DNA from 2 places in the Erwinia sp. CGal63 genome. Region 2 is predicted to be linked to the other one. Evidence: predicted binding sites of a transcription regulator. Region 2 holds the regulator's gene; the other holds the start of a gene.
What was found. The regulator LexA, encoded in region 2, represses DNA repair genes until DNA is damaged. The targets are predictions, from matches to a motif close to TNCTGTATGTACATACAGNA.
Positions count from the first base shown of each region.

Region 1 (3,814 bases), on a different contig from region 2:
GCCGAAATTGCTGAACAACAGAAAGCGAAACAGGCCCGCTAATATTATCGGGCCGCTTTCACCCGCGTAGCGGCCCTGTATTCTGTTCTGCGCTTTGTTGCGAAACACTATTACCTGTTTGCCAAGCCCTCTTTTTCTGCCTGCCGTTTTCCAATGCCAAACGTACGGGATTTCGCCATTCTGCTTTAACCAGCCTGTCGCGTTATAACCGCACCATTGTCGATCGCCTGTAATTAATAACGTCTGTGGCGCGAAGAGGGCAATAAAGGAGGCCGGGCTGTGCGACTCCGTTTCTGACGAAGATGTGATTATTTAATATATATTTAAAATATTATAAATAAAATTTTAACAAATGCCGACAGGCACCGGGTAAGCGGGGACGATATATCAATGCTGTTTCATTTTTCAGGTAAAAAAATGCCCGCAAAGAGGATAATCACGGGCCAACACCAGGGAAACTTGATAGAAGAATAGTGGCATGGCGAGGGCAAAATGCAACCATCGACGGGCTAAAACAGGGGGCGGCGCGACCAAAGTGCGAGGGCCGTCAAAATTCTTCCGCAATAAGCCACTGGTCCGCTTCATCGAACATTTCTTCAATAATTCTCAACATTACCGACTTGTCGTTTTTGCTGGCATCCGTCTTTACGCCGTTCGCCTGCATCGGTTTTACCTTTACTTCGGCATCCGGAAAAACCCGCCTGATGCGCTTTTCCAGTTCATCCAAAATCAGCTGCTGCGCGTTTGGCAAGCCCGCAACGTTGCGCTTATCGTAAATCAGTTCAACAAACATAAGAGGGGTCCTGGTTATAAATGCTGGATAAAAATACAGTTATTTCCGCCCGGCTTCAACTGAAATTTATAGATGATCGCGATAACTTTTCTTCTTCGCCCGCAAGCGCGCGACCGACGCTGCACGCCGCAGTCGTCAGCGTGATTTGTCCGCTTAGGCTACACTTTTCTGCTTTAACTTACGGAGAGAGAAGATGAAAAAATTATTCCTTGTTCCGCTGATTGCCGCCGCCACTCTGCTTAGCGGCTGCGCTAACGATCATATTATGCATATGCGCGACGGCAGCACCAAAGTGGTGTCGGGCAAGCCGGAGATCGACAAGGCGACCGGCATGGTGATCTATACCGATGAAAGCGGCCGACAGCAGGCGGTTAACCAGGCGGATATTAAAGAGATGAGCAGCCTGTAGCGCAGACCAGGCCACTTCCGATTGCGGCGGCGGCGCGAGACAGGCAGCATACCGGGCCAGATATCTGCCCGGAGAAAGCCATGTTTCGTTTACCTGTTGCCGCCGCCCTTGTTGCCTGCTCCTTTTTCGCCCATGCCTCAAACAGCGCGGCGCCGCCGCAAAACAGCGAATATCAGATAACCTGCCCGGGCAGGCCGACCATGACCGTTACCAGCGCGCAGTACGGTTTGACCACGCTGCTGTGGGCGGGCGATCACTTCCAGGTCGCCGCCGGCAGCCAGCGCTCCCATACCGATAACGGCGACAGCGTCGCTATTATTCTGTTTCGCAATGGCGATCAGATGGTTACCAACAAAAACACCGATGAAACCTTTTTCTCCTATAACGGGCAGAAACATCTGGTTTCCTGCAGCCGCACCAGCGAGCGGGAAAAAAGTACGGTTACGCTGCAGCGAACGGACGCCGCTGGTAAAGTTGAGTCCTGAACCTGGCCAAAACGCTTTAACTTGCCTGCTGCTCTCCTGGCCGATGACGTAGATCCAGCGGCGAGCTTTCCGCCTCGTCCAGCAGCGCCAGCCATTCCCGCATCGTCACTTCCTGCCAGGAGAGATGACCTTTGGTGGTGCCCATCAGCACCACGTCAGGCCGCAGCGCACGATAAAATTCCAGCGTCCGCTTCAGATCGCCCTCGTTGCTTTCCGGCACCAGCACGGTAACCCAGCGGTCGTGGCTAAGGCTGACGGTATCGCCGACGAAAAGATAGGTTTTGCCGTAGGGCGACGCATACAGATAAGTGGTGCTGCCCGGCGTATGACCCGGTGTAGGCACCACATGCAGGCTGCCGCAGTGGACTTCCGCCTGGTTGAAAGTGTCGTCCGCTTCGGCGAAAGGGCTGACCGGGCCGAGCGCGCGATTGTGGCAGTAGAGCGCCGAATTAAAGCGCTGTTGCAGAATACGCGTGCCGGGGCCCGCTTCGTGCCAGTGGGTCAGATAGTGACGAAAGATGCCGCCTAGTGACTCGATGGTATTGTGATCCCGGGTATTTTCAACGCGCGATATCAGCACGTTGCCGCGTGAGAGCCGCAGTAAAAAACCGTGCATCATGACTTCAGGATCGCGTTCGCCAGGCGGAAACTCCGGCGTGGAAACCCAGAGATCTTCATACAGCTGCTTCATGCGCGCTCCTGCAAGGTAGGGTGTCCCGTAATATGCAGCCGCGCGGCGTCGCCTGTCACTCGCAGTCTTCCTTCGGCGCCAAGCGGCAGCGTCACGGTGCGCCAGTGATGACCGAATTCAAGATCCGTGACCACCGGCAGGCCGGTAAGCTGGTGGATCAGCTGCCACACGCTGTCGAAATCGTAGCCGTTGTCGTAGTCGCTGAGTTTTACGCCGGTGAAACTGCCGGTCACAATAGCTTTCTGCCGCGCCAGCACGCCATGCTGCGCCAGCTGCAGCAGCATTCTCTCCACCCGAAAAGGATGCTCGTTGATATCTTCTATAACCAGAATGCCGCCCTCTATCTCCGGCAGCCACGGCGTGCCGATAAGCGATGTCAGCATCGCCAGATTGCCGCCCCACAGCGTGCCGGAAACATCCACCTCCTGCGGCGTTGTCTGCCACTCCAGCGTAAAGGCAGGCGAGGTCAGCGCTTGCCAGAAATGCTCGACGGTAAAATCTGACAGGGTTTCCGCGCCAAAATTGGCGGTCAGCATCGGGCCGCTGAAGCTTTGTCCGCCCGCCTGCAGCAGCGCCATCTGGATCACGGTGAAATCGCTGTGGCCGCAAATCGCCATTGGACGCTCCTTCAGGCGCGCCGCGAGCGCGGCGGCGTCGAAGTCAGCAAGCAGCCTTGTTGCGCCGTAGCCGCCGCGAACCGCCATGACGATATCCGCCTCGGTCTGCAGCAAATCCAAATCCCGCAGCCGCTCTTCATCGCTGCCGGCAAAGCGCTGGCTGCGACGAGCGATCGCCGCCTGGTTATTCACCTGATGTCCCTGTTCCTGCAGGCGGCGTACGGCAAGCTGCGCGGCCGCCTGATTTTGACAATAGCCGGAAGGGGCGATCAGATGAAAAGTGCGTGGAGTAACGGACATAATCTTCACTTTTATCCTTAATTGGCTAAATTTTGGCCCTTATTCAACGGTTTTACATGGCGAAAAAGCTGTTAGCCTCACAGATTCAGGCGGAAGGGCCGTTTTCCGCGCGGAGTTAGTGAATCATTTTGCGCAATTCAGGGTCCAATACGGCTGATAATGACGAAAAGCGCGACTGAAGTCATCCACCAGGGTGTGAAATTAAGAGTAGCGGTAATTTTCCTGCGGCCAACAGCCGCTATGATAAAGCGCGAAGCCAGAGCGCAGAGGAATAAAATAGCGTGAGAAACTTAAAAACAGCGGCAATATTGGGTGTGTTCCTGCTGGCCGGCTGTGCCGGTCAGTCGCATAAACAGCACGAAAAACAGCCGCAAACGCCGCTGACTAAGGCGCCGCCGGCCAAAGTCGCGCAGGCCTGGTCAATGTTCACGGAAAACGCCGCGCACAACTACGGCGTCGATCAGAAGCTGGTCGAGGCGATTATTTCGGTGGAATCGGGCGGCAATCCAACGGTAGTCA
Region 1 is NZ_JAKUMN010000001.1:1,458,234-1,462,047, reverse strand. Features, by position in the region: gene MKZ79_RS06610 (hypothetical protein) at 1-42, shown strand, start outside; gene MKZ79_RS06605 (DinI-like family protein) at 548-793, opposite strand; gene MKZ79_RS06600 (YgdI/YgdR family lipoprotein) at 987-1,202, shown strand; gene MKZ79_RS06595 (hypothetical protein) at 1,283-1,687, shown strand; gene MKZ79_RS06590 (MBL fold metallo-hydrolase) at 1,704-2,378, opposite strand; gene ldcA (muramoyltetrapeptide carboxypeptidase) at 2,375-3,295, opposite strand; gene emtA (membrane-bound lytic murein transglycosylase EmtA) at 3,577-3,814, shown strand, end outside.
Region 1: the regulator LexA is predicted to act here: its motif matches at 815-834, upstream of MKZ79_RS06605 (DinI-like family protein).

Region 2 (3,814 bases):
ATCTTTTTGCTGCGCGCTTCGTCCTCTACCGCTTTTGCAATCGCTTTCGACTGCAGCAGCTTGTTGAACAGATCCTGACGCACGGGCAGGCGCGGGCCAACCGCCGCGAGGCGCTGGCGGGCAAAATGCATTCTCGCCACGCGCGCCAGTTTCTGGGCGATGGTTTTATCGGTGCCGTGCTCGGTGGCCATACGGCGCAGCGAAACCATCGGCGAGAAGCGTACAAAGCTGTCGCGTCCCAGCCACAGTACGGCGATAAACTTCTGAATACCGTTCAGCACGCGCAGATGCGGCTGGCTCTCGCCCTGAACCTCGCGGCCAGGCGCACGACCAAACATTACCGACACCGGCACCATCTGCACGTCCAGCAGCGGATTGCTGCGATGGAGATCCAGATAGTCATGGAACGTTTTAACGGATTCCAGATTCGGCGCGTAATAGGGGAAGACGCGCGGGCCGTCGTGAATAAAGACGTAGCGCGGCAGCAGCGTGCCGTCGATCTCCAGCGGCTCCAGGGGATCGGGAAGATCCTCTTTGCGGCACTGCTCGCGCAGCGCCAGCAGATCGGCCTTTGAATCATACGGCAGTACATACATAATGGGGCGCGACGTATCCAGCCCCAGTTCAGCGACCGGCTCAGCGGGGATCGCCTTACTTTTTACCAGCATTTTTACTGGTAAATTCAATAAGTTGTAATATAAATTACGCCAACCTGACATAGACAACATAAAGCCTCTTGTTAGCAAAGCGCGGCAAGCATACCAGAATCCGTAAACGAGATCTGTGGTGTTGCATAATGTGCGCTACCCTGACATTGACGTTAAACAGAACAAAGGGTTCCCTGATTATGGCAAATAACGCCTCAGGTTTAACACGGATCATTAAAGCAGCAGGGTATTCATGGAAAGGGCTGCGGGCGGCCTGGCAGTTTGAAGCCGCTTTCCGTCAGGAAGTCGTTGCCGCCGTGGTGGCGATAGCAATCGCCTGCTGGCTGGACGTCGCTCCGCTGGCAAGAGTGCTGCTGATAGGCTCCGTAGCCTTGGTGATTATCGTGGAAGTACTGAACAGCGCGATTGAAGCCGTGGTCGACAGGCTGGGCAACGAGTTCCACGAGCTTTCCGGTCGCGCGAAAGATATGGGCTCGGCGGCGGTGCTGCTGGCGATTTTACTGGCGGTCTTCGTCTGGCTGAGCGTGCTGCTTACCCGCTAACCGCCGCGCTGAAATGGCAATAAGTGACGTTTTTTATCCGACTTGAGGTTTTCAACGGCGAAATACCTGTATATACTCACAGTCGACTGTATAAACAACCAGGGGGCGGGATGAAAGCATTAACGGCAAGGCAGCAGCAGGTCTACGACCTGATACGCCAGCATATCAACCAGACCGGCATGCCGCCGACGCGGGCAGAGATCGCCACGCAGCTCGGCTTCCGTTCCCCGAATGCGGCTGAAGAACACCTGAAGGCGCTGGCGCGCAAAGGCGTTATCGAGATCGTCTCCGGCGCATCGCGCGGTATCCGCCTGATGATGGAAGACGAAGACGGGCTGCCGCTGATTGGCCGCGTAGCGGCGGGCGAGCCGCTGCTGGCGGAACAGCATATTGAAGGCCACTACCAGGTCGATCCGGATCTTTTTAAACCGGGCGCCGACTTCCTGCTGCGCGTCAGCGGTATGTCGATGAAAGACATCGGCATTATGGATGGCGATCTGCTGGCCGTACACAAGACCCAGGACGTGCGTAACGGCCAGGTCGTGGTGGCGCGCATCGATGACGAAGTCACGGTAAAACGCCTGAAAAAGCAGGGCAACATTGTGCATCTGCTGCCGGAAAACAGTGAATTCAAGCCGATCGTGGTCGATCTGCGCCAGCAGACCTTCTCTATCGAAGGCCTGGCCGTTGGCGTCATCCGCAACGGTAGCTGGCTGTAAAAGCACGCTTCTGCCTCTGCGCCGTCGTTAAGGCGGCGCATTCGTTACTTCCTCTCTTTATATCGCGCAATGCAGTCTGATAATCGTTCGATGCATAGCCTGCGAACGATGGCTTTTTAATCACCGCTTTTTCCGGTTATCTCCGCTTTCCCTTTTGTTGCGCTTTTGTTTTTTCTCGTTACGCATTGATTATCCTTATTTTTTCTACTTCTCTGCCGTGCCGCTTCGCTTTTTTTGCAAAATCAGGCCGTCTCGCCGTGCAAACCCGCTATCTTCTACTACAATTATCTGTACGTTACGCACTTAGGCAGCGTTTTATGTTGCTGTCAGTAGTTTTGCAGTAACGATAAGCTGTTATCACCTAAGGTTAAGGAGAAACAAGATGAATAAAGACGAAGCCGGCGGTAACTGGAAACAGTTGAAGGGTAAAGTAAAAGAGAAGTGGGGCAAGCTGACCGATGACGACATGACTGTCGTAGAAGGTAAACGCGATCAGCTGGTCGGTAAAATTCAGGAGCGTTACGGTTACACCAAAGACCAGGCTGAGAAAGAGCTGGGCGACTGGGAAACCACTAACAAGCATCGCTTCTGATAAAATAACGTGCACAGGGGCAGCAAGCCCGTAAGACGTTACAGCAAGGGCAGCGCTTTCGGCGCTGCCCTTGTTCTTTTATAGCGGCGGCGCCGCTTAAGTTTCTCTGAAGCTTATGCTTTTTAACGACCGCGCTTTTTACTGCCGAGCGTATGATCGTGCTGGCACTCATCCTGATGCTGGCAGGCTTCCACTTCCACACAGCTGCCGCACAGGCCATGCGCTTCAATCACGCTATTGGTCAGCGCGAAACCGGTAGCTTGCGCCAGCGACTGCAAAATAGCTTCGACGCCTTCCGCATGTTGTTCCGCCACCGCGCCGCAGCGATCGCAAATCAGCATGGCCGAGGTATGCGAAGGCTCTTCAAAGTGATGACAGACAACGTAGCTGTTGGTCGATTCGACGCGATGTACGAAACCCTGCTCCAGCAGAAAGTCCAGCGCCCGATAGACGGTAGGCGGCTTGGCCTGCGGTTCGCTGGCGCGCAGCAGATCCAACAGGTCGTAGGCGCTAATCGCGCCGTGATGCTGGCTCATCAACCGCAGCACTTCCAGACGCTGAGGCGTCAGCCTGACGTTGCGCTGCTGGCAGATGGTTTCCGCCTGCGACAAGATGTTTTCAGGACTGTTAATATTCATAGTTCTCCCCAGGCTGGCTTAGCGCGTTATATTATCACAATGCTGATAAAAACACCGCGCTTCCGCCTTTCCCGCTTGCTGCCTGCTGGTCTGCGACAGACCGCCCACTCTCTCTTTTCCGCGCCGCTGAAATTTCAGGCAGATACGCTGGCGGTAAACTTATCGTTCGAGCGTCAAATCTGTACCATTTTTAACTTAATAAAGTGATAAACGGCGTTGTGTTTTGAAATGTTTTAACTACATTTACATAAATATTTGTAAACATTTCCCGCATCACGCAGCAAAAACCCGTTGATTTTTAAGCCGGATAGCAGATTAAAAGCCGTGCAATGAGCAGAAAAACCCCGGTAATTTGACTTAGTTCAGGCTAATGACTTACCGCGGTTCGGCCCATTATACGGTTAATTGTACTGGTCGCGCTTCAGGCGCAGTCTTCTTATTGTTGAAGGGTTAGAGGTAAATGGTCAAAAAATTCAAGCTGAACAGATTCGCCCGACCGGCTGTTTTTCCCGTACTGCTGCTGGCTCCGTTAAGCGCGCTTGCCGCAGGCAGCTATTATGATGCCCGTAACGATGCGATGGGCGGAACAGGCGTGGCCTCTTCAACTTACGGGACGGCGGTGCTGGCTAACCCGGCGCTGATGACCAAAGCCCAG
Region 2 is NZ_JAKUMN010000003.1:29,619-33,432, forward strand. Features, by position in the region: gene plsB (glycerol-3-phosphate 1-O-acyltransferase PlsB) at 1-719, opposite strand, end outside; gene MKZ79_RS11405 (diacylglycerol kinase) at 848-1,210, shown strand; gene lexA (transcriptional repressor LexA) at 1,321-1,929, shown strand; gene MKZ79_RS11415 (CsbD family protein) at 2,312-2,521, shown strand; gene zur (zinc uptake transcriptional repressor Zur) at 2,644-3,159, opposite strand; gene MKZ79_RS11425 (conjugal transfer protein TraF) at 3,620-3,814, shown strand, end outside.